One region of the Leminorella richardii genome, then DNA from elsewhere that is predicted to be linked to it. Evidence: predicted binding sites of a transcription regulator. Region 1 holds the regulator's gene; the other holds the start of a gene.
The links. Region 1 encodes sigma-54, which starts transcription at its own class of promoters, with help from an activator protein. Its sites were predicted from a motif close to GTTGGCACANNTTTCGCTNT; they were not measured.

Region 1 (15,597 bases):
TGTTCAGCGACATAGACCGAACGGTGCTTGCCGCCAGTACATCCGATAGCGACAGTCAGATAGCTGCGGTTGTTGGTTTCCAGCATCGGTAGCCACTGTTCAAGGTAGCTGCGAGTCTGGTAGATAAAGTTGTGAACTTCGGTATGCCGATCCAAAAACGCCGCCACCGGCTTGTCCAATCCGGTCATCGGGCGAAGCTTGGGATCCCAGTGGGGATTAGGCAAGAACCGCACGTCAAACACGTAGTCGGCATCGATAGGAATACCGTGCTTAAAGCCAAAGGATTCAAACACCATTGTCAGCTCGCGTTCACGCTTGCCGAGCAGACGCGCTCTGAGCATTTCGGCCAGCTCGTGAACAGACATCTCAGCCGTATCGATAATCAGGTCGGCGCGAGAGCGGAGCGGCTCGAGGAGAGCATCCTCTTCGTCAATGGCGCTTTCCAGAGACAGATTCTTATTCGACAGCGGATGCAGGCGACGGGTATCGCTATAGCGGCGGATCAGCGTATTGCGGTCAGCGTCCAGAAACAGGAGCTGAGGCGTGAAGTCGCCCGGCAGGCTGTTCAGCACTTCTTCCAGAATTTCTGGTGTCTCTGGCAGGTTGCGCACGTCAATGCTAACGGCGGCGGACGTGTCGCGCTTGGCTAACGTCTCTGCCAGCTGCGGCAGCAGCACTACGGGCAGGTTATCAACACAGTAGAATCCCATGTCTTCCAGTGCGCGTAGCGCGACGGATTTCCCCGAGCCGGAACGGCCGCTGACAATCATCAGCACCATGTTACTCTTCCCCTTAATGATCGTAATACGATGTTCATCTGCGTTAGCCCGCCGAACGAGCTGCAGCGGCGCATGATAATTCGTTTGCCTTCAGTGGCGTGTACTACGCTTATTTGTCGCCGTATTTACTGATAACGGCTTTCACTCTACATGACAACAGCCGACTTGTGCCATTATTTTTCGTCATGTGGCTCTTCATCGATATCGACTTCTTCTGCCGGCGCTTCTTCTGTACCAACCAGCAGTTGGTACAGTTCGGCATCCGTTTGTGCAATGCGCAGTTGGCGGCAGAACGTCTTGTCACCAAAGCGCTTTGCGATGGCAGAAAGCGTTGCCAAATAGCTTTGGCATTCGTCAAATGGCACCAGCAGGGCGAACAGAATGTCTACTGGCTGGTTGTCCGCCGCGTCAAAGCTGACGGGCTGTTCCAGCGTAATAAAAACGCCGACGGCGCGGGTAGTGTCTTCTTCCAGCTTGCCGTGGGGGATCGCCACTCCGGCGCCGATGCCGGTAGTACCCATGCGTTCGCGGCTGAGAATGGCTTCAAATACCGTTGCAGTAGGGATATTTAGCTGTTCGGCCGCCAGCTCGCTGATGATTTCCAGCGCGCGCTTTTTGCTGGAGCAGTGAACCGCACAGCGAGTGCTTTCGGGTTTAAGAATTGCGCGTAATTGTGTTGTAGATAGCGTGCTCATTGTCTTATGGCAACCGTAGGATCAAATCAGCTGTTTGCGCTGGTTTGAAGGAGGAATAGATAACGACTCTCGGTATTTTGCCACGGTCCTTCTGGCGACCACCATTCCCTGTTCCGCCAGCATATCGGCGATTTTACTGTCGCTGAGCGGTTTGGCGGGGTTTTCGGCCGAGATCATTTTTTTCACCAGCGCGCGAATGGCGGTAGAGGATGCTTCGCCGCCGCTCTCCGTATTCACATGACTGGAGAAGAAGTATTTTAGTTCAAATATGCCCCGCGGGCTGTGTAGAAATTTCTGTGTTGTAACCCGCGAGATAGTGGATTCATGCATGTCGACAGCCTGAGCTATATCCGCCAGCACCATCGGCTTCATAAACTCAGGGCCGGACTCAAAAAAAGCTTCCTGCCGCTCAACGATACACTCAGTGACGCGCAAGAGCGTATCGTTACGGCTTTCCAGGCTTTTTATCAGCCATTTTGCGTCCTGGAGGTGGCTGCGAATGTACTGATTGTCGCTGGCGCTGTGAGTATTGGTCATCGATGCGTAGTGCTGATTAATGCGCAGGCGCGGCGTGCTTTCTCCGTTAAGCTCTACCGTCCATTTACCGTGCACTTTTCGCACCAGAACGTCGGGAATAACGTATTCGGATTCGCTACTGTGTATCGACTGGCCGGGGCGCGGATCGAGGCTTTGGATCAGCTGCATGGCCTCTTTGAGCAAAGACTCGCTGATTCGAGTCAGTTTTAATAGCGTTCTAAAGTCGTGATTGCCCAGCAGAGTCAGGTGCTCAGAGACGATTTCCCGCGCTTCGGCAACGCCCGGCGTGGTTTTATCCAGCTGGGACAGCTGAACCAGCAGGCACTCGCGCAGATCCCGCGCAGCAACGCCGACGGGGTCGAAGCGCTGAACGCGCTTAAGCACGGCTTCGAGCTCATCAAGCTCTACGGTTTCATCTTCTTGGCCGAGACTTTCGGCGATGTCTTCTAGTGAAACAGTAAGATAACCCGCGTCGTCAACGGCGTCGATAATGGCTATCGCAATCGCTTTATCCAGATCGGTGAAGGGCGTGAGATCTACTTGCCACATCAGGTGATCCTGCAGCGTCAGCGTGGTTTCACCCTGAAACACGAGGAGTTCGTCGTCACCGTAGTCGTTGCGTGTACCCGACGGGGTGCCAGCGGTGTAGATCTCGTCCCAGGATGCGTCTAGCGGGAGGTCTTCAGGAATATCCGACTGCTGTAGCGCTTCGCTGGTATCAAGCTGCTCTGTTTCTGGCGCTTCTCGAGACTCAATTTCGTCGTGAACGTCTGCCTGTTCAAGCAGCGGATTACTTTCCAGCGCGGTTTGAATCTCCTGCTGTAGCTCAAGCGTCGACAGCTGCAACAGGCGAATGGCCTGCTGTAGCTGGGGCGTCATGGTTAACTGTTGGCTTAGCCTGAGCTGTAAACCTTGCTTCATAGTACCGCTTAGCGTCTCTTTTTCTTAAAGCCTGAACTCATTGCCCAGATACACGCGCTTGACGTGCTCGTCTTCTAGGATGGCGGACGGCGTGCCGTGGGCAATCAGATGCCCTTGGCTGACGATATAGGCGCGCTCGCAGACGTCCAGCGTTTCGCGAACGTTGTGATCGGTGATCAGAACGCCCAGGCCGCTGTCGCGCAGGTGTTCAATGATCTTTTTAATATCGATAACGGAAATGGGGTCAACGCCGGCAAAGGGTTCATCCAGCAGGATAAATTTGGGGTTGGCGGCCAGCGCGCGGGCAATCTCGACGCGACGGCGTTCACCGCCGGACAGAGACTGACCCAGGTTTTTCCGCAGGTGGTCAATGTGGAACTCTTCCAGCAGCTCGTTAGCGCGATCTTCACGCTGCTGGTTGTTTAGGTCGTTGCGAACCTGAAGAACCGCCATCAGGTTATCGTAAACGCTCAGCCGCCGGAAAATAGACGCTTCCTGAGGAAGATAGCCGATCCCGCGGCGGGCGCGAGCATGCAGAGGCAGCAGGCTGATGTCTTCGCCGTCGATAGCGATAGATCCAGCGTCGCGCGGAACAATGCCGACAACCATGTAAAAGGTGGTCGTTTTACCCGCGCCGTTAGGCCCAAGCAGGCCGACGATTTCGCCTGAGTTCACCGTCAGGCTGACGTCTTCTACGACGCGGCGGCCTTTGTAGGCCTTTGCCAGATTCTCAGCTGTTAATGTTGCCATGCGTTTTTGTTTACTCTTCTCTTCATCACGCGCCAGCAAGCGCGCCGTGGTTAATTCTTTTTCTGCAGCTGGGACGGCACCAGAACCGTGGTGACGCGCTTGCCTTTATTACTAAAGGCTTCCATTTTCTGCTCTTTGACCTTGTAGGTGATCCGATCGCCCTGAACGTTGCTGTCCAGCTGTTCCAGATAGGCGTTGCCCGTTAGGTCGACAAAGTCGGTAGCCAGCTCGTAGCGCAGCTTCTGGCCGTGACCCTTTACCGGCTTGCCGCTGTCCTGCATCTGATAGAAAGTGACGGGGTTGCCGAAAGCTTCAACAACCTCTTTCCCTTTGTCGTTTTCAGGGCGTGTGACCACAACTTTATCTGCGCGAATGTCGATAGAGCCCTGTTTAACCACCACGTCGCCGGTAAAGGTCACAATATTGCCCGTCATGTCCAGTGACTGCTGGGCTGACGTAATATTGATCGGCTGGTTTGTGTCATCCTTTAGCGCAAACGCCGAGGTACTGGTCAAAAGCAGCGCAGCGGCGATAAGCGCCACTCGGCCGACTTTAGGGTGATGGTGCATTTTCGTTACCGGCTTTTGGTTGAACTTCATAATAGGTTTTTACCTTTTCAATCAGCTTCGCTGTTTTACTGCGCAGATTTCCGCGCATCTTCATCCCTTCAGAGGTAAAACTTGCCCCATAAAGCGTGACGCGATCGTCAGAGCTGATGTCCTGCGTAGTCAGGTCGATATCAGCGTTGTCAGTTTTGATTTTTTCCAACTGCGACGTGGTGGTCAGACTGTTGACTTCCACATCGCCGTATAAATAGAGCATGCGGCTTTTCGTCAGTTTCGCACGGTTTGCCCTAATCGACCAGATGGCAACCTGCTCTTTATCGAAGATGATCATCACCGGAAGGGTAAACCAAGTGTCTTCCGGCTTGGCGTAGTACTTCACGTCCTCTGCCGTTAGCTTATAGTTCAGTAGGCCTTCTGGATTATACACGATGGTTATCATCTGCTGGCTTTGGTAAGTCGGCTCTTTATCATCAGGGGGGGCAACAGGCTGAGGCGCATCGGTGTCCGCCAGATTCCAGCCAATCAGGCCCAGAACCGCCAGCGTTAGCAGGACAGTGATTAGCGTTTTGAGTTTGCTCATATTGATAGCCCCTGCGCGCTTTCAAGCTTGCCCTGCGCCTGTAAAATAAGGTCGCACAGCTCGCGAACGGCGCCGTGGCCTCCCGGCCTGCGGGTGATGTAGTGTGCTTTAGGCTGAAGTAAGGGATGGGCATCGGCAACCGATACAGAAAGTCCAACCTTTGCCATCACTGGCCAGTCGATAAGATCGTCGCCAATATAGGCAATCTCTTCTGGCTGGATAGATAAAGTGCGGCAAAGGGAGTCAAACGCCGGCAGCTTGTTCGACTGCCCCTGATAGAGATGCGTGATTCCCAGCGTTTTTGCACGGTCTTCCACCAGCTTGGACTGGCGGCCGGTAATAATAGCCACTTCAATGCCAGAGGTGATCAGGCAGTGAATGCCGTAGCCGTCGCGCACGTTGAACGCTTTCAGCTCTTCACCCTGATTGCCCATATAGATAAGGCCGTCGGACATGACGCCATCCACGTCACAAATAAGCAGCCGTATGGCGGCCGCCTTTTGGAAAATGCCTTTGTCTACAGTGCCATAGCACGTCTCTATCATAGTAATACTCTTCAAAACGCTCAGTTCGAGTTTCGTAAACGCTCTATTTTGCCCTAAACGACGCCTGCGCGCAGCATATCATGCATGTGTACGACGCCTTTGAGCAGATCGCCCTCTGCAACAATGAGTGCGGTAATGTGTCGAGACTGCATCAGGTTTAAGGCTTCAACCGCCAGCATGGACGGTAAAACCCGGATCCCGCCCTTGGTCATCACGTCGGCAATTTTGGCTTCTCTGATGTCAATATTCTGGTCGAAGATGCGGCGTAAGTCACCATCGGTAAATATACCTTTGATAATCATATCGTCATTGCAGATAACCGTCAGGCCAAGATTCTTGCTGGTGATTTCCACCAGTGCCTGCCTCAGAGTAGCGTCAACGCTGACTCGTGGGATCTCATCGCCAGCGTGCATGATATCGCTAACGCGCAGCAGCAGCTTGCGCCCCAGTGCGCCACCGGGATGTGATAGGGCAAAATCGTCGGCGGTAAAGCCCTTGGCCTTGAGCAGTGCTACAGCTAGCGCATCGCCCATCACCAGCGTTGCGGTAGTGCTGCTGGTTGGCGCTAGCCCGAGGGGGCAGGCTTCCTGCGGTACGTGAATGCATAGGTGAACGTCAGCGACTTTACCCATGGCGCTGTTGGGATTGCCGGTCATGCAGATCAGCGGAATTTGTAGGCGCTTAATCACCGGAACCAGCGCCATGATTTCGCTGGATTCTCCAGAGTAAGAAATGGCGATAACCACGTCCTCGGCAGTGATCATGCCGAGATCGCCGTGACTGGCTTCCGCCGGATGAACAAAGAAAGAAGGCGTTCCGGTGCTGGCGAAAGAGGCCGCGATCTTACACCCAATGTGGCCGGACTTTCCCATTCCCATCACAATCACTTTGCCTTTACAGGCCAGCATCATGGCACAGGCGCGGTCGAAGTCTGTATTGATGTATTGATAAAGCTGCTCTAGTGAGGCTCTTTCTATATCAAGAACCTGCTTTCCCGCCTGCTGGAAGTTAAAATTGGACATCGCGCTCTCTCACTGTGTTTATAAGCTATTGCCGCACCCTAGCGGCAGTTGTCTGTCAGGAAGCCTTAAAAAATGTGGCTAAGCGTAACAGGTCAACGGCGTTAATCGCAAACCCGTAGGGCTTTTGCCTGTACAATTGCTGATGATGAAACGTTAAAATACCGACAATAAGAACCATAGCGGCTATTATAAGGCTATATCTATCCGCACAGTAGTGACATCGCGAAGGCGTACCGGACGCTGTGTAAATTTCGCGTAAAGGCACATTTTTATGGTGCAGTGTTAGTCATAATAGTCGTCGTATTTCGGATGAAGAACATACGTGAAGCGTGGCTTTACCGTTAGCCTTGGCGTGCGGTAGAGAGTTGAGCTGAAGTATATAAATACTTATGATGGACGCATAGGGTATCTCATCCTGACAGTGACAGTTAAGGACGTGAATGAACAGATCGACAGAAAACCTGGTCGAAGTGCGCGACATGTCGTTTTTTCGCGGCGGCCGCCCAATTTTTCAGGATATCAACCTGACAGTGCCGCGCGGTAAAGTCACCGCGATCATGGGGCCATCGGGCATTGGTAAAACCACACTTTTGCGGCTTATTGGCGGGCAGCTTGCTCCCAGCAGCGGCGAAATCATTTTCGACGGGGACAACATTCCTTCACTTTCCCGTCGTCGCCTTTATGAAGTCCGTAAAAAAATGAGCATGCTGTTTCAGTCCGGAGCTCTGTTTACTGACTTAACCGTGTTTGAAAACGTCGCCTATCCCCTGCGGGAACATACTCGCCTGCCAGAAGAGCTGGTGCGCAGCACAGTGTTAATGAAGCTTGAAGCGGTAGGGCTGCGCGGGGCTGCAAATCTGATGCCGTCTGAGCTTTCTGGCGGTATGGCTCGCCGAGCCGCGTTGGCCAGAGCCATTGCGCTGGAACCTGAACTTATCATGTTTGATGAGCCGTTTGTTGGTCAGGATCCTATCACTATGGGAGTACTGGTTAAGCTGATTGATGAGCTTAACAACGCGCTGGGTATTACCTGCATCGTCGTTTCTCACGACGTTCCCGAAGTGTTAAGCATCGCAGACTATGCTTACATCGTGGCGGAACACCGCGTCATTGCTCAAGGTTCGCCCACCGAGCTGCGGGCTAATCCAGACCCTAGAGCCCGTCAGTTTCTGGACGGCATTGCGGACGGCCCTGTGCCTTTCCGCTTCCCCGCCGGCGATTATAAAACGGAGTTATTAAGCTGATGTTGCTACAGACGTTGGCGTCTTTAGGGCGCCGGGGCATTCATTTTATCGGCTCGTTTGGTCGTTCAGGTGCGATGCTTTATGGCGCCCTAGTGGGCTCACCGGAATTTCGCAAGCAGTGGCCTTTGCTGCTCAAACAGCTGTACGTCGTAGGCGTTCAGTCATTGCTGATTATTATCGTTTCCGGCCTGTTTATCGGCATGGTACTGGGGCTACAGGGCTACCTTATATTAACCACTTACAGCGCGGAGGCGAGCCTCGGCATGATGGTGGCGCTGTCGCTGCTGCGAGAGCTGGGGCCAGTGGTCACAGCTTTACTGTTTGCCGGGCGTGCGGGTTCCGCGTTAACAGCGGAAATCGGGCTGATGAAGGCGACTGAACAGCTGTCTAGCCTAGAAATGATGGCTATCGATCCGCTGCGTCGGGTGATCGCACCGCGATTTTGGGCCGGATTTATCAGCATGCCTTTACTGACAGCGATTTTCGTTGCCGTGGGCATTCTCGGCGGCGCGATGGTCGGCGTTGACTGGAAGGGCATTGACGGCGGATTTTTCTGGTCAGCGATGCAGGATTCTGTCAGCTGGCATACCGATATACTGAACTGTTTTATTAAAAGCGCGGTGTTTGCTGTCACGGTGACTTGGATCGCGCTGCACAACGGCTATGACTGTATTCCAACGTCGGAAGGCATTAGTCAGGCGACAACTCGTACCGTAGTACATGCGTCTCTTGCTGTATTAGGTGTGGATTTTGTACTTACCGCAATGATGTTTGGGAACTAAATCGATGCAAAGTAAAAAAACGGAAATATGGGTAGGCGTATTTATGCTTATTGGGCTTTGTTCACTGCTTTTCCTATGTTTAAAGGTAGCGGACATCAAGTCGTTGGGGAATGAGCCGACGTACCGCGTCTATGCAACGTTTGACAACATCGGCAGCCTGAAGGTGCGTTCACCGGTTAAGGTCGGCGGCGTGCTGATTGGCCGAGTCACGGAAATCTCTTTGGATGAGAAAACCTATCTGCCGCGCGTCGCGATCGACATTGAGTCGCGCTATAACCACATTCCTGACACCAGCTCACTGTCGATCCGCACAGCGGGCCTGCTCGGCGAGCAGTTTTTAGCCTTGAACGTTGGCTTTGAGGATGAGGAGATGGGAACGTCTATTCTTAAAGACGGCGACACGATAAAAGACACCAAGCCAGCCATGGTGCTGGAAGACCTTATTGGGCAGTTCTTGTATAAGAGCGGCGATGATAAGCAGGAATCGGCGCCGGCTGAGCAGCCGCAGAGCGCTCACTGATTTTTAGCTAACAACTACTAGCAGTAAAGAGGAACCATTATGTTTAAACGTTTTATGATGGCCGCGCTTCTTGTCGTTGCGCCTTTAGCGGTGAACGCTGCCGCAAACAATCCGTATCAGGAAATGCAGGCTGCGGCAGAGAAGACGTTCAATCGCTTAAAGAACGAACAGCCTAAGATCAAATCAAATCCTGACTATCTGAAAACGGTAGTAAAAGAAGAGCTGATCCCCTATGTTCAGGTGAAGTATGCAGGGGCGCTGGTGCTTGGCCGCTACTATAAAGATGCAACACCGGCTCAGCGCAATGCCTATATGCCTGCCTTTGAGGCCTATCTGGAGCAGGCTTACGGTCAGGCGCTGGCAATGTATAACGGCCAGAGCTATCAGATCTCCCCAGAGCAGCCGCTAGAGGGTAAAGATAATATTTCTATCCGTATCACTATTAACGATACTAACGGTCGTCCGCCAATCCGTTTGGATTTCCAATGGCGTAAAAACAGCAAAACCGGTGAATGGAAAGCTTACGATATGATTGCCGAAGGCATCAGCATGATCACCACCAAGCAGAACGAGTGGGCGGAAACGCTGCGCCGTGACGGTGTTGACGGTTTAACCAGCCAGCTGAGCGCTCTTTCTAAGCAGCCTATCAAGCTGGACAGTAAGTAATGGCTACGGCCTCGCTAAGCCAGCAGTCTGCTGACGGCGTCGTCACGTTAAGCGGCGATCTGAACCGCGAAACGCTGATGCCGCTGTGGACTGCGCGCCACTCTTTGATGGCGTCCGATGTCCATACTCTTGACGTCGCCGGGCTTGAGCGCGTGGACTCTCCGGGGCTGGCTATGCTGGTTTATCTGCTGGATGAGTCTTCTGCTAAAGGGCACTCTGTCAGGCTGTCCGGGATGACGGAGAAGCTGCAGTCGCTGATTGCGCTCTATAATCTACAGCAAATAATTCAGCCGTATCTGCTGAGCCAGGCTGACGGGTTGTGATACCATAGTGACAGTCACGCTGTTGCCCTCTATTAATGACTGCATCAGCTCACGTACCGGCACCGTAAAATGTGCCGGTACGTTTTTTTATCGTCGCGAAATAATGATCGTGGCGTCTCGCCGCTCTTCAGGCGTAGAATACGCGTTGGTTCCGTCCGGAGCCGGACATCTTTAACTCAGTGAGCACAGAAAAGCGCATGGATACTACTCTTATCAGACAAGTTTTAATGGATGCTTTAAGCCTGCAGGACGTTCTCGTTACCGGTGACGGTAGCCATTTTCAGGTCATTGCCATTGGTGAAATCTTTGCCGGTATGAGCCGAGTCAAACAGCAGCAGACCATCTATGCTCCACTGATGGAATATATTTCCGATAACCGTATTCATGCGCTATCGATCAAAGTGTATACCCCGGCTGAATGGGCGAGAGATCGCAAACTGAACGGCCTCTAAGCCACTTTTTACCTTTAGTGAAGAAAAATACCTATAAACACACAATCACTTCACTGAAGGAGTACATGATGATGACAGTTTTACTTTAAGAGATAACGGTTATGGACAAGTTTAGAGTACAGGGGCCTACGCGCCTTTCCGGTGAGGTCACTATTTCAGGCGCGAAGAACGCCGCACTGCCTATCCTGTTTGCTGCACTGCTGGCGGAAGAGCCGGTAGAACTGAAAAATGTTCCCAAGCTGAAAGATATTGATACCACTATCAAGCTGCTCAGCCGCCTAGGCGTAAACATTAAACGCAACGGCTCTATCTTCGTTGACGCTTCCAGCGTGACTGAGCTTTGCGCCCCTTATGACTTAGTAAAAACAATGCGTGCATCAATATGGGCGCTGGGGCCGCTGGTTGCTCGCTTTGGGCGTGGTGAAGTGTCTCTGCCGGGCGGCTGTGCCATCGGCGCTCGCCCTGTCGATCTGCATATCAGCGGCCTAGAGCAGCTGGGAGCGGACATCAAGCTTGAAGAAGGCTACGTAAAAGCTACGGTAAACGGTCGCCTTAAGGGTGCCCACATCGTCATGGACAAGGTCAGCGTTGGCGCGACCGTTACCATCATGAGCGCCGCGACGCTGGCGGAAGGTACTACGGTAATTGAAAACGCCGCTCGCGAGCCGGAAATTGTCGACACCGCTGAGTTCCTCAATACGCTGGGGGCACGCATTACCGGTGCCGGTACCGATCGCATCACGATTGAGGGCGTTAAGCGCCTTGGCGGCGGCGTTTACCATGTTCTGCCAGACCGCATCGAAACCGGTACTTTCCTCGTGGCGGCTGCGGTTTCCGGCGGCAAAGTTATGTGCCGCAACACGCGCCCAGACATGCTGGACGCTGTGTTAGCCAAGCTGAAAGAAGCGGGTGCGGAGATCGAGACTGGCGAGGACTGGATCAGTCTCGACATGAAGGGCAAGCGTCCACGCGGCGTTAACGTTCGCACTGCTCCGCATCCGGGATTTCCAACCGATATGCAGGCGCAGTTTTCTCTGTTGAATCTGGTGGCTGAAGGCACTGGCGTTATTACCGAAACGATTTTTGAAAACCGCTTTATGCACATTCCTGAGCTGATCCGCATGGGCGCTCACGCGGAGATTGAGGGAAATACTGCGATCTGTCACGGCGTGGAGAAGCTTTCTCCGGCTCAGGTGATGGCGACAGACCTGCGGGCTTCTGCCAGCCTGGTACTGGCGGGCTGTATTGCTAACGGCGTAACGACCGTAGACCGCATTTATCATATTGACCGCGGCTATGAGCGCATTGAAGAAAAGCTGAATGCCCTAGGGGCGAATATTCAGCGCGTAAAGCAAGAGGACTAAGTTCCGCTGCTGCTGTATGAGAACGCAATAAAAGCAAAGGGGGAGCAAATGCTCCCCCTCTATTTTGTAGGTTCTTTTTTGTACCTAGGTCGCTGGATATTCCAGAATCATGATGGTGACGGATATCTTTTGACCGTTTCGCATGACGTCAACTGGGATATTAGTTCCCGGACGAATTTCAGCGATTTGATCCATCACTTCCAGAACTGAATTAGCCGCCTTACCGTTCACAGTTAACAGTACGTCACCGGCCTGTAGGCCTGCACGGTCAGCGGGGCCACCCGGAGTTATCGACCTGACCAGTATTCCCTGTAGGCGATCGAAGGGCCACTTTGAGCCTGAACGCGGCTAAGGTCTCCGCCGCCGATGCCGATATAGCCGCGAATGACGCGGCCGTCGCGAATGAGCTTATCCATAATTTTAACGGCTAGCTCAATAGGAATAGCGAAACTGATACCCTCAGGCGTGTCGCCGTCGGTTCGCTTATCCAGCGACAGGGTGTTGATGCCGACCAGTTCTCCGAGGGTATTGACCAGCGCCCCTCCAGAGTTGCCGTGGTTAATTGAAGCGTCAATTTGTAGCAGGTTTTGGCGACCGTAGGGACTCAGGCCGACCCGTCCGGTGGCGCTGATGATGCCCTGCGTGACCGTCTGGCCGAGGTTATAGGGGTTGCCGATAGCTAAAACAACATCGCCGACGTGGGAAGTTCGTTTCGTATTGGTTGGGATTACGGGAAGATTTCCTTCCTGAATTTTTAGCACCGCAAGGTCAGTCAGAGTGTCGCTGCCGACAACCAGCGCTTCGTCAATCTGACCATTCTGTAGCGCAACAATAATCTGATCGGCGTTCACGATAACGTGCCGATTTGTCAGGATGTAGCCCTTTTTATTCATGATAACGCCGGAACCCAGCGTGTTGATCCCAGGGCCGTTTTCGCTGTGAATGTTGCGGTTATAAATGTTGACGACAGCAGGAGCTGCTCGCTTGACTGCACTGTTGTAACTCATAGGGGCTTCACCAATAGAGAGCGAAAGCGAATTATCCAACAGGCCGGACGTATCGCGCAGCGACGGAAAAATGGTCAACAGCGCTGCGGCAATAATTAAGCCGATAAGGACTGAGCGTAACAGTTTGGCAAGCATGCAGTTCATCAGAAAAAAGGGAAGGTAACTAAGAATAACATGACTTAAACGGATACGGCACATTGCCGTATCCGTTTTTGCGATCGGGATTAACGAAGGATCAGATAGATATTGTCATCGCCGCGTAAAATATTCAGGGCAACAACGTTAGGCTTGCTGTCCAGAATCTTGCGAAGTTCACCGAGGTTTTGTGTGCGTTCGCTGTTGACGCCAATAATGGTGTCGCCTGCACGCAGTCCGCTTTGAGCGGCAGCAGAGCCTTTCTCAACGTCCTTAATCACAATCCCCTTATTGCCTTTGGCTTCACCGTTATTCAGTGTTGCACCCTGTAAAGCAGGCATAAGCGTTTCTGCGCTGGTAGCGGACTGTTCACTGTTTTGCAGCTCAACGTCGACTTCCATTGGCTTGCCTTCGCGAAGCAGACCCATCTTCACTTTCTTACCGGCACCGGCTGTTGCAACTTTAGCGCGCAGTTCAGCAAAGCTGCTGATAGTTTTGCCGTCAAGGGAGACGATAACGTCGCCGGATTTAATGCCCGCGGCAGCCGCTGCTGACTTCGGCATAACTTCGCTGACAAAGGCGCCGCGCTGTGCGTCGACTTTGAAGGCTTTCGCCATTTCCGCCGTCATTTCGCTGCCCTTGATGCCCAGCATGCCGCGCTTGACTTCACCGTACTTGATCAACTGCTCAGTCAGGCTTTGCACCATGTTACTGGGGATAGCAAACCCGATGCCGACGTTGCCGCCGTTTGGCGCCAGAATGGCAGTGTTAATGCCGATAAGCTCACCGTTAAGGTTAACCAGCGCGCCGCCGGAGTTACCGCGGTTGATTGAGGCATCGGTCTGGATAAAGTTTTCAAAACCTTCCAGATTCAGCCCGCTGCGACCCAGTGCAGAGATAATGCCGGAGGTGGCAGTCTGGCCGAGGCCGAACGGGTTCCCAACTGCAACGGCGAAGTCGCCGACCCGCAGGGAGTCAGAGTCTGCCAGTTTGATACCGGTTAGATCTTTTTCCTTGGCATCAATGAGCTGGAGCAGGGCGATATCAGACTGTTCATCACGACCGATAAGCTTGGCCTGATACTCTTTTCCGTTATTGAGCTGGACGCGGATCTTGTCCGCATTGTTGACCACGTGGTTATTGGTAACGACGTAGCCCTTTTCCGCATTGATAATGACGCCAGAGCCTAGCCCTTCAAAAGGGCGCACGCTTTGCTGTTCAGACGGCATGTTTGGCCCGAAGAAGAATTTGAACTCTTCGGGAATGCGCTTGCGCTGAACCTGTGTGCCTTCTACGTAGACGCTAACGACGGCAGGCAATACTTTTTCCAGCATTGGTGCCAGGCTTGGAGTTTGTTCACCTGCGACGGAGATCGGCAGGGCGGCATTGGCTGCCGGTACTGAGGAAAAAGACAGACCTAAACTAACGGTTAGGGCGCTTAATAGTAACGTTGTTTTCTTCATGGATAATAGACTCTCAATACCAACCTTCAAACTTGGGTGGAGCCGCGCTAGACGGCTGTTTCACAATTAACTGTAGCTAATCTAAGACTCGATATAGGCTCAAAAAGTTCATAAACAAGTGGTTAATGACATCGGGAGGGGATTAATTCAGAAATGTGATCGGCTTCAAATCCAGTCAGCGCGCGGGACGGCGTAAAACGTAAAGAAAGGTAATATTCGTTTGGAGACTGCGGCGCCGTCTTGCACGGCACCGCGAGGAGTGGCGTATTTATTTACTCTTTGCGCTCCGGGCGAAACAGACCCGATGCACCCTCGGAATAGTCGCGAGGAGGGTGGTCTGTGTCGCTGCGCGTGTCTTCGTGACCCGATGCTTCAGGTTTAAAATTCAGGTAGCTAAAGGGATTGCTGGTAGCCATATCAGGGAGCAGTGTACTGGAGCTTTTTACCATGTGCTTGTGGAACTGGCGGTAGTCCTGCGCCATTTTTTCAAGCAGCTCAGCGCTGTGGGAAAAGTGGTTAACCAGCTCTTGGCGGTAGGTTTCCAGTTCTGCTTTGCTTTTATCAAGCTCCTGCTGCAGTGCTGTTTGCTGGCGCAGTTTCCTGTTGCCAAACCGCATCGCCAGAGCGCCAATAATAAGCCCGGCGACTAAGCCGATAATCAGTGCATATTCCCAAGTCATAATGACTCCTTGTTACGGTCATAAATTACAGAAGAACCAGCCTGACGAAAGGCTGAAAAAGCGACAGAGTCGCTTGCTGTTCCCCCGTGTTCTTGTACATCACTATACTCGGAAATACACCCGAAAATATACCCAGAAATGTAGGGTTGGGGGAACGGCACTACTCACGCAGTGACATCCTATCACGATAAAATCGCTTTTTTAATCTCAAAAGACCGGGCGAGAAGCGACTAGCGTTCCCTCGGTACATTAAACCTGCTTTTCCCTCTGGCTCAGTCGGTAAATGCGCTGTGGGCGACCGACCTTACCGTAGATGATTTCAGCCTTAAGAAAGTTCTCTTTTGTGCAGTATTCCAGATAGCGGCGCGCGGTAGTGCGGCTTAATCCCAGTTTTTTAGCAATGTCTTCAGCGGTGTATCCCGCTTCTTCTTCGCTATCGATAAAGGCTTCCTGCACGACTTTCAGCGTAATTTCATCAATGCCGATGGGCATGGTGGGCTTGGTTTGAATGCGGGCAAAGGTGTTGAACATTTCATCAACCTGCGACTGGCTGACGTCTTCAGCCT
Region 2 (15,597 bases), 920 kb from region 1:
CTTTTTCGTGGAACGGGGCAGGACGCCAACCAGATCCTGCGTAGGCTTAACGGTAAGAAGTACTTAGTTCGCGGCAACCACGACAAGTTTTTAGACGACCCAGAGTTCGATGCCTCGGCGTTTGAATGGGTCAAAGACTACTACGAGCTGGACTATCAGAAGCAGAAGATAGTGATGTTCCACTACCCGATTTTGGAGTGGCAGGGGTATTTTCGCGACGCTATCCATCTTTATGGGCACGTCCACAATTCCGGCAAAGATCCAGAGCAGCGCAAGCGACTAAGCGCTTTAGGGCCAAGAGCAGTCAACGTCGGCGTAGACGTTAACCGCTTTTTTCCTATCAGCGTTAACGCGGTGTTGAAGCAGGCGCAAAAATAGTATGTACAGCCTGCTTCAATAGCTACGCTTTTTACCTACTTCGCCCTATATACTTTTAACACCCGCTTTCAGGCTTTGGGCGTAAAAAAAGCGCCAATCGGCGCTTTTCGTAGTGACGAACTTTCGGATTACTCTTTCCCGCTGCGGTAAGCACGCTTGCGGTCGTTTTCCGTCAGGTGGCGCTTGCGCAGGCGGATAGACTGCGGCGTCACTTCTACCAGTTCATCGTCGTCGATAAACTCTAGCGCCTGCTCAAGAGTCATCTTGATTGCCGGAGAAAGCGTTGTCGCTTCGTCAGTGCCTGATGCACGGACGTTGGTCAGCTTCTTACCAGTCAGGCAGTTTACCGTCAGGTCGTTAGAGCGAGTGTGAATACCGATGATCTGGCCTTCGTACACTTCAACGCCGTGGCCCAGGAACAGGCGACCGCGATCCTGCAGGCTGTAAAGCGCATAGGCTAACGCCTTACCGGTACCGTTGGAGATCATTACGCCGTTGTTACGCTGACCAATTTCACCCGGACGAATATCGTCGTAGTGGCTAAACGTGGAGTACAGCAGACCGGTACCCGAGGTCATGGTCATGAACTCAGTACGGAAGCCGATAAGCCCGCGGCTAGGGATGATATAGTCTAAACGCACGCGGCCTTTACCGTCCGGCACCATGTCGCGCAGGTCGCCCTTGCGCAGGCCCAGCGCTTCCATCAGCGGCCCCTGGTGCTGTTCTTCGATATCAACAGTAACCTGCTCAAACGGCTCTTGCTTGCCGCGGAAGATAACCTTCGGGCGAGACACGGCCAGTTCATAGCCTTCACGACGCATGTTTTCAATCAGTACCGACAGGTGAAGTTCGCCGCGGCCAGAAACGCGAAACGCATCTGGGTCTTCCGTTTCTTCTACGCGCAGCGCCACGTTGTGCACCAGCTCTTTGCGCAGACGATCGAGGATTTGACGCGACGTCACGTATTTACCCTCTTTGCCGCAGAACGGCGAGGTGTTAACGCAGAAGAACATCGTTACTGTAGGTTCATCTACTGTCAGCGGCGGCAGCGCTTCCGGTGCGGAAACGTCACATACCGTATCGGAAATGTTCAGTTCACCCAGACCGGTGATAGCAACGATGTCGCCCGCTTCCGCGATGTCAGCTTCATAGCGCTTCAGGCCCATATGACCCAGCACTTGACCAATTTTGCCGTTGCGGCGCTGGCCTTCGCTATCGATGATAGTGACCTGCTGGTTAGGCTTCACTTTACCGCGCTTGATGCGGCCTACGCCGATAACGCCAACGTAGCTGTTGTAGTCCAGCTGGGAAATTTGCATCTGGAACGTACCGTCGAGGTCAACTGACGGTGGCGCAACGTGCTTGACGATAGCTTCAAACAGCGGATCCATGTTGTCAGCCAGATCGTTGTGATCCAGACCAGCCACGCCGTTAAGCGCGGATGCAAAGATGATAGGGAAGTCTAACTGCTCATCGGTTGCACCTAGGTTAACGAACAGGTCAAAAACCTGATCCACGACCCAGTCAGGGCGAGCGCCAGGGCGGTCAACCTTGTTGACAACCACGATCGGCTTCAGGCCGTAGGCAAACGCCTTTTGCGTAACGAAGCGGGTTTGGGGCATCGGCCCGTCCATCGCGTCGACCAGCAGTAAAACAGAGTCAACCATTGACATGACGCGCTCAACCTCGCCGCCGAAGTCGGCGTGCCCGGGAGTGTCAACGATGTTGATTCGGTAGTTGTTCCAAGTGATGGCTGTGTTTTTAGCCAAAATAGTGATCCCGCGTTCCTTTTCGAGATCGCCAGAGTCCATAACGCGCTCGCCGGCGTCGTTACGTTCCCCTAATGTTCCTGACAGTTGCAGCAGTTTATCGACCAGGGTGGTTTTACCGTGGTCTACGTGCGCGATAATGGCGATGTTACGCAGATTTTCAATCACAGATTTGCCTCAGGCATAGGAAATAGCGCGCTATTGTACACACTTTAGTCGCGTTAAAAAAACAAGATCATAAAGATTGACGAAAAACAACGCCTGACGAAACAGGTTGTGATCTCATTCACGCTTGAAAAAACGGCAAAAAAAGCCCGATTGCACTAAAAAGCGGCGCATAATAAAAAATCGCACTAAATTAGTGCATAGAAGGTGCAAAATTTACGCTTTCGTTCATACTTATCTCCCATAGCCACAGGAAAAACGGCCATTTAGCGAAGAGTGAAAAATTGGCATGATTATCGCATAGCCATCGCTTATGGCTGCAAGCCTAGCGGCATTAGGTTTGCACAATGAAGGCTAAACTCTAGCGAAATTCGTCACCGGGAGAACAACCATGTCCACTGAACACGTTTTGACCATGCTCAATGAGCATGAAGTAAAGTTTGTCGACCTCCGCTTTACCGATACCAAAGGTAAAGAGCACCACATCACGATCCCCGCTCATCAGGTCGACGCTGACTTTTTTGAAGACGGTAAAATGTTCGACGGTTCTTCTATTGCCGGTTGGAAAGGCATCAATGAATCTGACATGGTGTTAATGCCCGATCCAAGCACTGCACTGCTGGATCCCTTCTTCGAAGATACCACGCTGATTATTCGCTGCGACATTCTTGAACCCGGCACTATGCAGGGCTACGAACGCGACCCGCGCTCTATTTCCAAGCGTGCAGAAGACTTCCTGCGCTCTTCCGGTATTGCCGATACCGTACTGTTCGGGCCAGAACCTGAATTCTTCCTGTTTGACGACATTCGCTTTGGCAACAGCATCGCTGGCGCCTACTACCACATTGACGATATTGAAGCAGCCTGGAACACCGGCACTAAATACGAAGGCGGCAACAAAGGCCATCGTCCGGGCGTCAAGGGCGGCTATTTCCCCGTTCCTCCCGTCGACTCTTCTCAGGACCTGCGCTCTGCCATGTGCCTGACAATGGAAGAAATGGGTCTGGTTGTTGAAGCACACCACCACGAAGTGGCTACTGCAGGTCAGAACGAAGTGGCTACCCGCTTTAACACCATGACCAAAAAGGCTGACGAAACCCAGATTTATAAGTATGTGGTTCACAACGTTGCCCACGCCTTTGGCAAAACCGCCACCTTTATGCCTAAGCCGCTGGTTGGCGATAACGGTTCCGGCATGCACTGCCATATGTCGCTGTCCAAGAACGGTACTAACCTGTTCGCTGGCGACAAGTACGGTGGCCTGTCTGATATCGCGCTGTACTACATTGGCGGCGTGATCAAGCACGCTAAAGCCATCAACGCGCTGGCTAACCCAACCACCAACTCCTATAAGCGACTGGTGCCGGGCTTTGAAGCACCGGTTATGCTGGCCTACTCTGCACGCAACCGCTCTGCATCTATCCGTATCCCTGTAGTCGCTAATCCAAAGGCTCGCCGCATTGAAGTTCGCTTCCCGGATCCGGCAGCTAACCCGTACTTGGCGTTCTCCGCTCTGCTGATGGCTGGCCTTGACGGTGTCATCAACAAAATCTATCCGGGCGACGCCATGGATAAGAACCTGTACGACCTGCCGCCGGAAGAGGCGAAGAACGTACCAACCGTCGCTGGCTCGCTGGAAGAAGCGCTGAGCTGCCTGGACGCCGACCGTGAGTTCCTGACCCGCGGCAACGTGTTCACCAATGAAACCATCGATGCCTATATAGAAGTAAGGCGTGAAGAGCTTAACCGCGTACGTATGGCGCCGCACCCGCTGGAGTTTGAACTGTACTATAGCGTTTAATGGATTAGTGTTATTAGTTTGAGCCCATCTAATCATGGTGGGCCAAACTAACAAATCTGTTAAATCGGCCCCGTGGATATTCCGGCTGTAAATACGGCCTGCCTATATCACCATTGAGCTCGGCCGGAAGGGCGCTTGTATTAGCTTTGAGAGTGCGTCGGGCATAGCCTTCCTACGGGCACTTCGTTGGCTTACGCCAAGTCGACCCCAACGGAAGACTCTCCCTCCGATTAACTCCATGAATTGTTCGAACTTCATTTCAGGCGTCTATTATTAGCATCAGCGAACGCCCTGATCTGGCACAAAGGAGTTATCAATGGCGAGCCAAACGCTGCCCGATACAGAGCAAATCCTGAACGCACAGATTACCTGTGTGCTGATTCTGGATGCCTCGCTGTCGATCCTTTACGCCAATCCTTCCGCACAGCAGCTGCTGGTTCAAAGCTCACGCAAGCTGTTTGGCACCCCTTTGCCGGATTTGGTGGACTATCTCTCCCTTGACGTACCGCTGATGTGGTCAAGCCTGAACGCCGGGCAGGGCTTTACTGACAACGAAGTGTCCATGGTCATTGATGGCCACCTGCACGTGTTAACGCTCAGCGCACAGCTGTTGGCGGACGATCAGGTGATGATGGAGCTGTCGGCGCTGGATAATCACCGTCGCCTTAGTCAAGAACAGCTCCAGCACTCTCAGCAGGCGGCGGCCAGAGAGCTGGTTCGCGGTCTGGCTCATGAAATCAAAAACCCTCTGGGCGGCCTGCGCGGCGCGGCTCAGCTGCTGGCAAAGGCGCTGCCTGACCCACAGCTGACGGAGTATACCCGCGTTATTATTGAACAGGCTGATCGACTGAGGAACCTCGTTGACCGCCTGCTTGGGCCCCAGCACCCCGGTCAGTGGGTTGAGCAAAATATTCATCAGGTGTCTGAGCGCGTTTATCAGCTTCTGATGCTGGAGAAGCCCGATAACATTGCGCTGATGCGGGACTACGACCCCAGCATGCCCGAGCTCAGCCACGATCCTGAACAGATTGAACAGGTGCTGCTTAACATCGCCAGAAACGCCATGCAGGCTTTAGCACAGCAGGGCGGCACTATCATCATCAGAACCCGCACGGCGTCACAGATGACGCTGCACGGCGAACGCTATCGTCTGTGCGCCCGAATCGATATTGAAGACAACGGGCCGGGCATTCTGCCACAGATTCAGGACACGCTTTTTTACCCCATGGTCAGCGGACGCGAAGGCGGCTCCGGACTTGGGCTCTCCATTGCCCGCAGCCTGATTGACCGGCATCGGGGGAAAATTGAGTTTAACAGCTGGCCAGGCCACACCGAGTTCTCGGTCTACCTGCCCATCCGCAAATAGGGGGAATGATGCATCAGGGTACCGTCTGGATTATCGACGACGACAGCGCCATTCGCTGGGTGCTTGAACGTGCCCTCAACGGCGCAAACGTAAAGAGCGTCAGCTTCGACAGTGCGGACAGCGCGCTTGCCGCGCTAAGCAGCGGCGCGCCAGACGTGCTGATCTCCGACATTCGCATGCCCGGTATTGACGGGCTGACGCTGCTGCAAAAGGTGAAACAGCAGCATCCCCTGCTGCCGGTCATCATTATGACTGCCCACTCTGACCTTGATGCTGCCGTCAGCGCCTATCAGTTCGGTGCCTTTGACTATTTACCTAAGCCGTTTGACGTAGACGACGCTGTCGCTTTGGTCGAACGCGCCGTTAGCCACTATCGCGAAGTCCGCGAGCCTGACACCGTTGACCAAAGCAAAAGCCCGACGACAGACATCATCGGTGAAGCGCCCGCCATGCAGGACGTCTACCGCATCATTGGCCGCCTCTCGCTCTCCTCTATCAGCGTGCTGATCAACGGTGAGTCAGGAACCGGAAAAGAGCTAGTTGCTCACGCCCTGCACCGCCATAGCCCAAGAGCAGCGGGGAAGTTTATCGCCCTCAACATGGCGGCAATCCCTAAAGATCTGATTGAATCAGAGCTGTTTGGCCACGAAAAGGGAGCCTTTACCGGCGCGGGTCAAGTCCGTCAGGGTCGATTTGAACAGGCGGACGGCGGCACGCTGTTTTTGGATGAAATCGGCGATATGCCGCTGGAAGTTCAAACCCGGCTGCTGCGAGTGCTGGCGGACGGCCAGTTTTACCGCGTGGGCGGCTACGAGCCGATTAAAGTCGACGTGCGAATTATCGCCGCCACGCACCAGAACCTTGAACATCTGGTTAAAGAACACAAGTTTCGCGAAGACCTGTTCCATCGCCTCAACGTTATTCGCCTCCACCTTCCTCCTCTGCGAGAGCGCCGGGAAGATATTCCCCGTCTGGCTCGTCACTTTTTGCTGATCGCCGCTCAGGAACTGGGCGTCGAGGCAAAAGTCCTGCATCCGGATACGGAAAAGGCGCTCAGCGCCATGGACTGGTCAGGAAACGTTCGCCAGCTGGAAAACACCTGTCGGTGGCTCACTGTCATGGCTGCGGGTAAAGAGGTGCTGCCTCAGGATCTCCCTCCGGAGCTGTTCGCCTCTGACGAACGCACGCCAGAGCCATCAAGCCCTGCAATATTTAACGGCCACTGGACTGTGCTGCTAGAGGCATGGGCCGAACGCGCCCTTGGCGCGGGGAAAACAGACCTGCTGTCAGAAGCTCAGCCAGACATGGAGCGCACACTGCTTACCGTTGCGCTGCGCCACACGCACGGGCACAAGCAGGAAGCAGCACAGCTGCTGGGCTGGGGGCGAAATACCCTAACCCGCAAGCTTAAAGAGCTGGGAATGGAATAGCGCCAGATGCAGCCAGTGAGCTAATTGGCTATTTTTTGTAATCTGGCGCGCTTTTTTTTCTAAAAATTCTGATATTCTTTAGCCGACTTTGCCCGTTAGTGAATCGAATCGGCAGCGCTGTGCGCGCCGCATTCAGCCCGCAGGCTAAAGCACACCGTCGTTACCCTCGGCAGATATAATAAAGACTTTTTAAGAATCTGCGCGCACCTACCGCTGGGTCCGCATGGAGTACCACTATGTTGGAAAATATTGATTCACTGCTTCAGTCCGGCGCCGACATTGGCTCAATGCTCGGTCAGTCGCCGCAGACCTCTCTCGCCGCCGTGCTGTGCGTCATTATGTTTGTTCTGTTCTCCTGATTTTATCAGAGATAAAGCGCCAAACGGCCGCATAATGCGGCCGTTTGGCGTTTGTGACATCATCGACTATCGTCGATTTAGTCTTTAGATAACCCGCGAGAACTGCTGCCTGCGCGCCTGCTGGCGCAGATAGGTATCAAAACACATACAGATATTGCGGATCAGCAGGCGGCCTTTGCCGGTCACCTGAATGCCAGTGTCGTCAATAGTCACTAGGCCGTCTTTTGCCAGCGGCGCCAGCAGCGCCAAATCTTCAGCAAAGTGTTCCACAAAGCGGATACCGTAAGCCTGCTCAATGTCGGCAAAGCGCAGCTGGAAGTTACAAATCAGGGTTTTAATCACGTCGCGGCGCAAGCAGTCGTCTTCCGTCATGACCAGACCTTTCCACAGGGCATTGCCCTTCTCTTCCACGCTGGCGTAATACGCCTTCAGGTCTTTCTGATTCTGTGCGTAAGTATCCCCCATCATGCTGATGGCAGAAACACCCAGCCCCAGCAGGTCGCTATCACCACAGGTGGTGTAGCCCTGGAAGTTACGGTGCAAAACGCCTTCGCGCTGGGCGATGGCCAGCTCGTCATCCGGCCGGGCAAAGTGATCCATGCCGATAAACTGGTAGCCTTCCTGCGTTAAGTACGAGATGGTTTCCTGCAAAATAGACAGCTTGTCGTTAGCTGACGGCAGATCGACGTCTTTAATCTTCATCTGTGCAGCAAAGCGGCTAGGCAGGTGCGCGTAGTTAAACACGCTCAGGCGATCCGGGCTGAGTTCAGCCACTCGCTTCAGCGTCAGCGCGAAGCTCTCCGGAGTTTGCTTCGGCAGGCCGTAAATCAGATCGATATTGGTTGAGCGAAATCCTAACGCTTTGGCTCTTCGTATCAGGGAGAAAATAAACTCTTCGTCCTGCTCGCGGTTTACCAGACGCTGAACCTCTTTATCGAAGTCCTGAACGCCCATACTCATGCGGTTAAAGCCTTCGGCACGCAGGTGATCGAGGATCTCGAGCTCAATTTCACGAGGGTCGATCTCAATAGACACTTCCGCGTCCGGCAGGAAATGGAAGTGCTTACGCAACAGGCCGTTAAGGCGGCTAATCTGCTCGGCGTTCAGATAGGTTGGCGTACCGCCGCCCCAGTGCATCTGAGACACCTGCCGATCGGCAAACATCGGCGCGCGTTGCTCTATCTCTTTCTCCAGCATGTCGAGGTAGATTTCGACCTTGTGCCCCTGACGCGTCACTATCTTGTTGCAGCCACAGAAATAGCACAGCTTATGGCAAAAAGGGATGTGAACGTAAAGGGAAAGAGGGCGCGAAGGGTAACGTTCAGCTGCTGCCACAAAGTCGCTTTCGCCGTAGCTTTCGCTAAACTCGAGCGCCGTTGGGTAGGAAGTATATCGAGGGCCGGAATAGTTATATTTCTGAATAAGGGCCAGATCCCAGTCAATGAACTGCGAGGACATTTGCTCACTCCGTCTTGTTTTTTCTTCTCCGCGACTGCGTATTTTTTATAAGTGCTCTTGTGCCGCGGGAGTGTTTCGCCGAATAGCGGCGCTCTTTCAGCCGGTTCAGCCATAGCAGCTTGCCTAATAGCCAAACCAGATAGCCTGCCAGCAATAACCCAACAAACGGAAACAGCCACTGCATGGCGCTGGCGACTCTTTTAGTCTTTGTGCTTCAGAAGGTTAAGGATATCGTCCTTCTTATCAGAAGGTTCCTCTTCCTCATCGTCGTCGCCCAGATCGATACCCAACTGTACCATTAATTCGTCGATGCGATCGAGGGTATCGTTAACATAGTTGTGCTCTTCGTCCGACAGCGTTTTCCCTGATTCCAGTGCGTCCAACAGGTCATTAAGGCGCTCGTCGTTTTCCAGCAGGGCCAGCTCTTTCTCCGCAGGCATCGCCTTGGAGCGAGGAGTGGCGTCCTCTTTTCGCGTCGCTTTCTGCACGCTTTGCTCACCAGAAACCACTAGCTGCACTGGCGTTTTACTGCCAATGCGCGGATCTTTTGTGCCCCCAGAGCGGGACGAGTTCTGAGAAGAGCCTGATACATTGGTGCGAGAACCCGCCGCGTGACCGCGATGCTTTTTCTGACGCTTGCGCTCTTTGCCTTCGGCGTTTAAATCCTCACGGCTTTTACGCCGGTTTTTGGGGGCTTTAGTACTGCCTTTTGAGGCGTTTTGCGGCTGCTTCATAGTGGGTTCTCAAACAGAGGGGTTAACTTCAGCGGAATCTATCAGAAACAAAGAAAAAAGGCGACAGATAACTCTGTCGCCTCAATGCAATTGTCGTACTCCATCCATGTGAGTCAATCGACGTCCCGGTCTATCCCTTTGCTTTATCGTCCTGTCCCTGGAAATCGTCCCTTATCTCGTCCTGAAGAATAAAAGTCGTCCCTGGCGCTTTCCCTAGCCGTTCATCCTGAACTACGCCGAAGCGTTTCCCTAATGTCCGTATCCACACTGTTATATCCTGACAGCGTTTCCCACATCCTGCGGGGTGTTCCTTTTGCTCTGAGCATCGTCCTGATGCTTCCCTGAGCTGAAACGCACGTCCTGTGAGCTTCCTTGGCGTCCATCTCCGCGCTATGCTATCCTGACAGCGCTTTCCCACATCCTGTGGGTCATTCCTTTTGTATCACTCTTTGCATCATCCTGATGCTTCCCTGAGCCGAAGCACACATCCTGTGAACTTCTTTCACCGCGTTCCTTGCTTGAGGTGTAATTTACGCTTTTCAGCGCGCCGAACAAGGTAGCTGTAACGTGTAAGCCATGCCCATTTTTACCGATAAAAAATAACCAGCTGAAAATAAAGATATTCATCTCAAAAAAGATCCAAAAAAGACGACATTGCCCTACTTACCAATGGCAAATGTCTCACACGGTGACGGTGGCAACTCTCAGCGTCTCTGCTAGCGTCTGCGCCGCTCGGTAAGAAATTCCCCCTTTGTCACAGTAAATAAGTATAATTGCCGCCGAAACGACCACCGAAGGAGGCGAACGCCTTGACGATAAAAAACCTTAACTACCAGCAGACGCACTTCGTCATCAGCGCGCCGGACATTCGGCACCTGCCGGAAGACATCGGCATTGAAGTCGCCTTTGCGGGCCGTTCTAACGCGGGCAAGTCCAGTGCGTTAAACACGCTGACCAATCAAAAAAGCCTGGCGCGTACCAGTAAAACGCCGGGACGCACACAGCTTATCAACCTGTTTCGGGTAGAAGAAAACCTGCATCTGGTGGATCTGCCCGGCTATGGCTATGCCGAAGTACCGGAAGAAATGAAGCGTAAATGGCAGCGCGCGCTAGGAGAATACCTACAAAAACGCGAGTGCCTGAAAGGGCTAGTCGTGCTGATGGATATCCGCCATCCGCTAAAAGACCTAGACCAGCAGATGATTCAGTGGGCGGTCGACAGCGAGCTTCCCGTGATGCTGCTGCTGACTAAAGCCGACAAGCTTGCCCAAGGCGCCCGTAGAGCACAGGTTGATATGGTGCGCGAGGCGATCCTGCCGTTTCAGGGTGATATTCAGGTTGAGGCCTTCTCTTCACTGAAGAGATTCGGCGTCGACAAGCTGCGCCAAAAGCTGGACGAATGGTTTAGCCTTCCACCTAACGCCTTAAACCTTCCTGCGGATGAGTGATATTAAAACGCGCTGGGATGAACGCGACTTTGAACAAATGGGCTGGCACGATGTACACATACACGCTGTCGCCCACTATACCGAAGTCCTCCAGCTGCGTTTAGATATTGACTACATTCTGCAGTGGATAAACCCTCCCGCAGAAGAATGCCGCTACCGCTTTCTGCTTGCCCCCGCAACCATGGTTTTCGATCTGGTCTCGTCGATAAAGCTGGATATCAACACCGCTTCACCGGGGCTGTTTATATCCCGCCTTCATCAATCTGTACCCATTCCCGGCATCTTTCCCGAGAGTCCCTGCTCTTATGACTACCGCATTGAGCTTGAGGAAGGCTGCATCGCCTTCAACGCCAGCGGATTTCGCCTATATATGCGTCAACCGCCACAAGAACACACCGGGCAATGGCTGAGCCTTCGCCAAAGGGGCGGCATTAGCGTTGAAGTTCCACAAAATTATGGGGATGAAGACGAACAGATCTGGAAGGATGTCACAAGCTGGTATCACAGTTAATCGCAGCTGGCTGAACGCGTTTTATCGAAATTCATTTTTGTAGATAAAAAAACGCCCCGTTCAAACGAACGGGGCGGCTAATATAGAGCCAATCCTATTACAGGGTTGAAAAATAGAACATCTTACCTCTGTACCCTACGCCGATTACTCTACTCCATTTGTTGTTCTTGTGGAAGCATTTTTGTAGGAAAATTACAATTACCTGTCGGCATTATTGTCGCCCTCATCACATTAAAAGGCGACAAAAGGTAATTTTCTTACGAAAAATCATCACTATCATCATACAAGTCTCTTTTTTTGATCGGAAAACTACATTCATTAAATCCTGTCGATTTCCGGTACGTCGATAGAGCTTATATAGATAAAGCGATTGTGTGGATATATAAAAAGAGTACGGGCGCAAATCGCGCCCGTACAATGACTATCCGACAGTATGCTTTATACGCAGGTCAGAAAAAACTGCCTGTTAGCTGCGAACGCCGAACTTATCGCGGTAGTCAGCGATGTTGTCTTCGATGTCATTACGACCCAGCAGACCACCGCCAATCAGGCCGTAACCCGCACCAACGATACCGCCGACAAATACGCCAACCAGATTGCCGATCAGGCCAAAACCAAGAACGCCGCCGCCAGAACCGCCGATTTGAGTGCCGACAGCCATACCGGTAGCCATACCGTCACCCAGACCAAAAATAGCGCCTTCTAAAGCGTCGCTAATACTGTTTGCCCAGCCGCCGTTAACCATATCCACTTCATTCGTTTTCAATTCACGCATGTAATTTTTCCCTTTTAGAATATAAATAGATTCTCTTTACCCATTCATTTTAAATAGAAAAAAACCTCGATATTCCATCTAAAATTTGGGCAGTCCAAGCCTAACAGTAGGAAAAAACAAAGTTGAGCGTTTTTTATTTATTTTATAAATTAAGAGTATAAAAAATAAGGTATTTTTTATAAATCGGAGATAAGAATAAATAACAGTTCAGAATAACAACTCCTTACTTAGGAATGGGCTTTTTATCCACGGATATAAACCCCATACAGAATAAATAAGATAAAGAATAATAAAAACTAAAAAGCCTCGGTTATCATCCCGAGGCTTTATTGATGAAATACGCCTAATTGACTAAATAAACTTCATTCACTCAGTAAATCAATGGGCTTCATCCCAGTTTATACCACAGCCAACGTCCACTTTTAGCGGCACCTTCAGCGTTACGCACTGTTCCATGATGTTTCGAATCTTTTCTTCGCTTACAGCAAGATCCGTCTCATTCACCTCAAAGACCAGTTCATCATGCACCTGCATAATCATCTTCACCCGCGGCGCTTCCTCTCTCAGCCAGCGGTCAACGCCAATCATGGCCGTTTTAATAATGTCTGCGGCTGTGCCCTGCATCGGCGCGTTAATGGCTGCGCGCTCTGCACCTTTGCGACGCATACCGTTGCTGGACTTGATCTCCGGCAGATACAGGCGTCGACCAAACAGCGTTTCAACAAATCCCTGCTCTGACGCCTGTACGCGGGTACGCTCCATATAGGAAAGCACGCCCGGATAGCGTTCGAAGTAGAGATCCATATAGCGCTGCGCTTCACCGCGGGGGATCCCCAGCTGGCGAGCGAGGCCAAAGGCGCTCATGCCGTAAATCAGACCGAAGTTAATGGCCTTAGCGCTGCGGCGCTGCTCTCCGGTAACCTGATCCAGCGGGGTGCCAAACACTTCAGCAGCCGTAGCTCGGTGGATATCTTTCCCTTGGGCAAACGCGTCCAGAAGTCCTTTATCATCAGAGAGGTGCGCCATAATACGCAGTTCAATCTGCGAGTAGTCGGCAGCCATAATTCGACAGCCCTCTGAAGCAATAAAGGCCTGACGAATACGCCGCCCTTCATCATTACGCACGGGAATATTTTGCAGGTTTGGATCGCTTGAAGACAGACGCCCCGTTGCCGTTACAGCCTGATGGAACGACGTGTGTACTCGCCCAGAAACTGGATTAATCATCTGAGGTAGCTTGTCGGTATAGGTAGACTTCAGCTTGGCTAAGCCGCGATGCTCTAAAATCACCTTCGGCAGCGGATAGTCAAGGGCCAGCTCGGCTAACACCTCTTCGTTGGTTGACGGCGCTCCACCCGGCGTTTTCTTCAGTACCGGCAGCTTCTGCTTTTCATAAAAAATCGTCTGCAACTGCTTGGGAGACGAAAGGTTAAACGGCTCTCCCGCCAGCTCGTGCGCCTGCAGTTCCAGCGCGGCAAGGCGCTCGGCAAGCTCAGCAGAGTGCTGATTAAGAATAGCGCTGTCTATCAACACCCCTGTGCGCTCCATGCGCGACAGCACTGGCACCAGCGGCATTTCAATCTCGCAGAAGACCTTCTTCAGGCCGGCTTCAGCTTCAAGCTTAGGCCACATTGCCTGATGCAGGTTTAAAGTGACATCGGCATCTTCTGCCGCGTAAATGCCCGCTTCTTCAATTGCCAGCTGGTTAAAAGTCAGCTGATTCTTACCCTTGCCCGCCAGCTCTTCAAAACTGATGGTTTTATGACCCAGATAGCGATCTGCCAGACTGTCCATATCGTGACGGCCGGCAACGCTGTCCAGCACATAGGATTCCAGCATGGTATCAAACGCGATACCGCGCAGTTCAATGCCGTAACGCGCCAGCATGCTCTGATCGAACTTCAGGTTCTGGCCAATCTTTCCAATCGATGCGTCTTCTAGCCAAGGCTTGAGGGCGTCGAGCACCTCATCGCGTCCCAGCTGCTCCGGCGCGCCGATATAGTCGTGGCCAAACGGAACGTAGGCTCCTTTGCCACTCTCAATGGCAAAAGAAACGCCAACCAGATTGGCGCTCATATAGTCCAGCCCGTCAGTTTCTGTATCGAAGGCAACGCCGTCCGCTTTAGCAAGCTGTGCCAGCCATTCGTCAAAACGCCCGCGCTCCAGCACAATTTCATACCCTTCACGGGAAAGGCTAACGCTCGCTGGCGCTTTCTCCACAGGGGCAGACTGATAGGACGTCGGCGCACTTTTACCGCTTTTCGCACCTGCGCTTACCGTGCCGGTGCTTTGCAGCTCTGCCAGCCAGCGTTTAAACTCATAGCGGTCAAACAGCTCGCTTAGCGCGTCAATGTTCGGCTCGCTCAGCGTTAGCCCATCTTCTGTCACGTCAAGCTCAACGTCCGTTTTAATCGTTGCCAGCTGATAGGAAAGGTAAGCCGCATCTTTATGCTGCTCAAGCTTAGCGCCCATCGTTTTAGCACCGCGAAAGCTCAGCTCAGCGATTTTATCCAGCTGGCTATAAATACTGTCGAGACCACCGACGCCCTGTAGCAGAGCCTGAGCAGTCTTTTCCCCCACGCCGGGCACACCGGGAATGTTGTCCGACGCATCGCCCATCAGCGCTAAGAAGTCGATAATCAGCTCCGGCGGCACGCCGTACTTATCGCACACTTCCTGCGGTCCCAGCAGCGTATTGTTCATGGTGTTAATCAGCGTAATCTTCGGCGTCACCAGCTGCGCCATGTCTTTATCACCGGTGCTTATCAGAACATCACGCCCTTTTGCCGCCGCGGCTTTCGCCAGCGTACCAATCACGTCGTCTGCCTCTACACCGGGCACCACCAGCAGGGGGAACCCCATGGCCTTAACCATTTCGTGAAGCGGTGCTATCTGGGCTCGCAGGTCGTCCGGCATTGGTGGGCGATGCGATTTGTATTCAGCAAACAGCTCATCGCGAAAAGTTTTACCCTTGGCGTCAAAAACCACGGCGATGTGGCTCGGCTCGCTTTGTGCCACTAGGCTACGCAGCATATTCATTACGCCGTACATAGCGCCCGTCGGCTCGCCGTGCCGGTTAGTTAACGGAGGAAACGCGTGGAACGCCCGATAGAGATAGGAGGAACCGTCAACAAGGACAAACGAATTTTCTGCTATTTTAGCCATGGTCTTTATTCTTCGCGGTTGGTGTCGCTAGTGGGGGAGGCAGTATAATTTCATTATACACGGCGCAGCCGTGGGACCAAAAAACGTTAATCGTCAGAGCTGTGCACAGCACAGATCCGGCGCTGTTAAACCGGAGGCCATCGGAGATAAGTGGAAGTTGACGAATGTTTTCCGGCAAGGCGAATGGAGAAAAGCGCTGCCAGTGAAGGCTCATAGCCTGTGGATAAGTCTGTGACTA

Region 2: glnA (glutamate--ammonia ligase) is a predicted target of sigma-54. The motif match lies at 2,596-2,615, and genes of this name have one in related genera.

Annotation. Positions count from the first base shown of each region.
Region 1 is NZ_LS483470.1:3,096,671-3,112,267, reverse strand. It holds gene rapZ (RNase adapter RapZ) at 1-779, opposite strand, end outside; gene ptsN (PTS IIA-like nitrogen regulatory protein PtsN) at 953-1,474, opposite strand; gene rpoN (RNA polymerase factor sigma-54) at 1,496-2,932, opposite strand; gene lptB (LPS export ABC transporter ATP-binding protein) at 2,957-3,682, opposite strand; gene lptA (lipopolysaccharide ABC transporter substrate-binding protein LptA) at 3,733-4,251, opposite strand; gene lptC (LPS export ABC transporter periplasmic protein LptC) at 4,235-4,828, opposite strand; gene kdsC (3-deoxy-manno-octulosonate-8-phosphatase KdsC) at 4,825-5,373, opposite strand; gene kdsD (arabinose-5-phosphate isomerase KdsD) at 5,427-6,395, opposite strand; gene mlaF (phospholipid ABC transporter ATP-binding protein MlaF) at 6,836-7,639, shown strand; gene mlaE (lipid asymmetry maintenance ABC transporter permease subunit MlaE) at 7,639-8,421, shown strand; gene mlaD (outer membrane lipid asymmetry maintenance protein MlaD) at 8,426-8,941, shown strand; gene mlaC (phospholipid-binding protein MlaC) at 8,981-9,607, shown strand; gene mlaB (lipid asymmetry maintenance protein MlaB) at 9,607-9,930, shown strand; gene ibaG (BolA family iron metabolism protein IbaG) at 10,128-10,382, shown strand; gene murA (UDP-N-acetylglucosamine 1-carboxyvinyltransferase) at 10,484-11,746, shown strand; partial or broken gene degS (outer membrane-stress sensor serine endopeptidase DegS) at 11,831-12,888, opposite strand; gene degQ (serine endoprotease DegQ) at 12,978-14,351, opposite strand; gene zapG (Z-ring associated protein ZapG) at 14,624-15,031, opposite strand; gene dpiA (two-component response regulator DpiA) at 15,281-15,597, opposite strand, start outside.
Region 2 is NZ_LS483470.1:36,258-51,854, reverse strand. It holds gene DQM29_RS00210 (metallophosphoesterase) at 1-378, shown strand, start outside; gene typA (translational GTPase TypA) at 507-2,315, opposite strand; gene glnA (glutamate--ammonia ligase) at 2,704-4,113, shown strand; gene glnL (nitrogen regulation protein NR(II)) at 4,430-5,479, shown strand; gene glnG (nitrogen regulation protein NR(I)) at 5,488-6,909, shown strand; gene DQM29_RS18050 (YshB family small membrane protein) at 7,146-7,268, shown strand; gene hemN (oxygen-independent coproporphyrinogen III oxidase) at 7,353-8,726, opposite strand; gene DQM29_RS00180 (hypothetical protein) at 8,731-8,910, opposite strand; gene yihI (Der GTPase-activating protein YihI) at 8,927-9,460, opposite strand; gene DQM29_RS18135 (hypothetical protein) at 9,591-9,728, opposite strand; gene DQM29_RS00170 (hypothetical protein) at 9,851-10,087, opposite strand; gene yihA (ribosome biogenesis GTP-binding protein YihA/YsxC) at 10,270-10,908, shown strand; gene DQM29_RS00160 (hypothetical protein) at 10,901-11,419, shown strand; gene DQM29_RS18650 (DUF5862 family protein) at 11,886-12,194, opposite strand; gene polA (DNA polymerase I) at 12,573-15,359, opposite strand.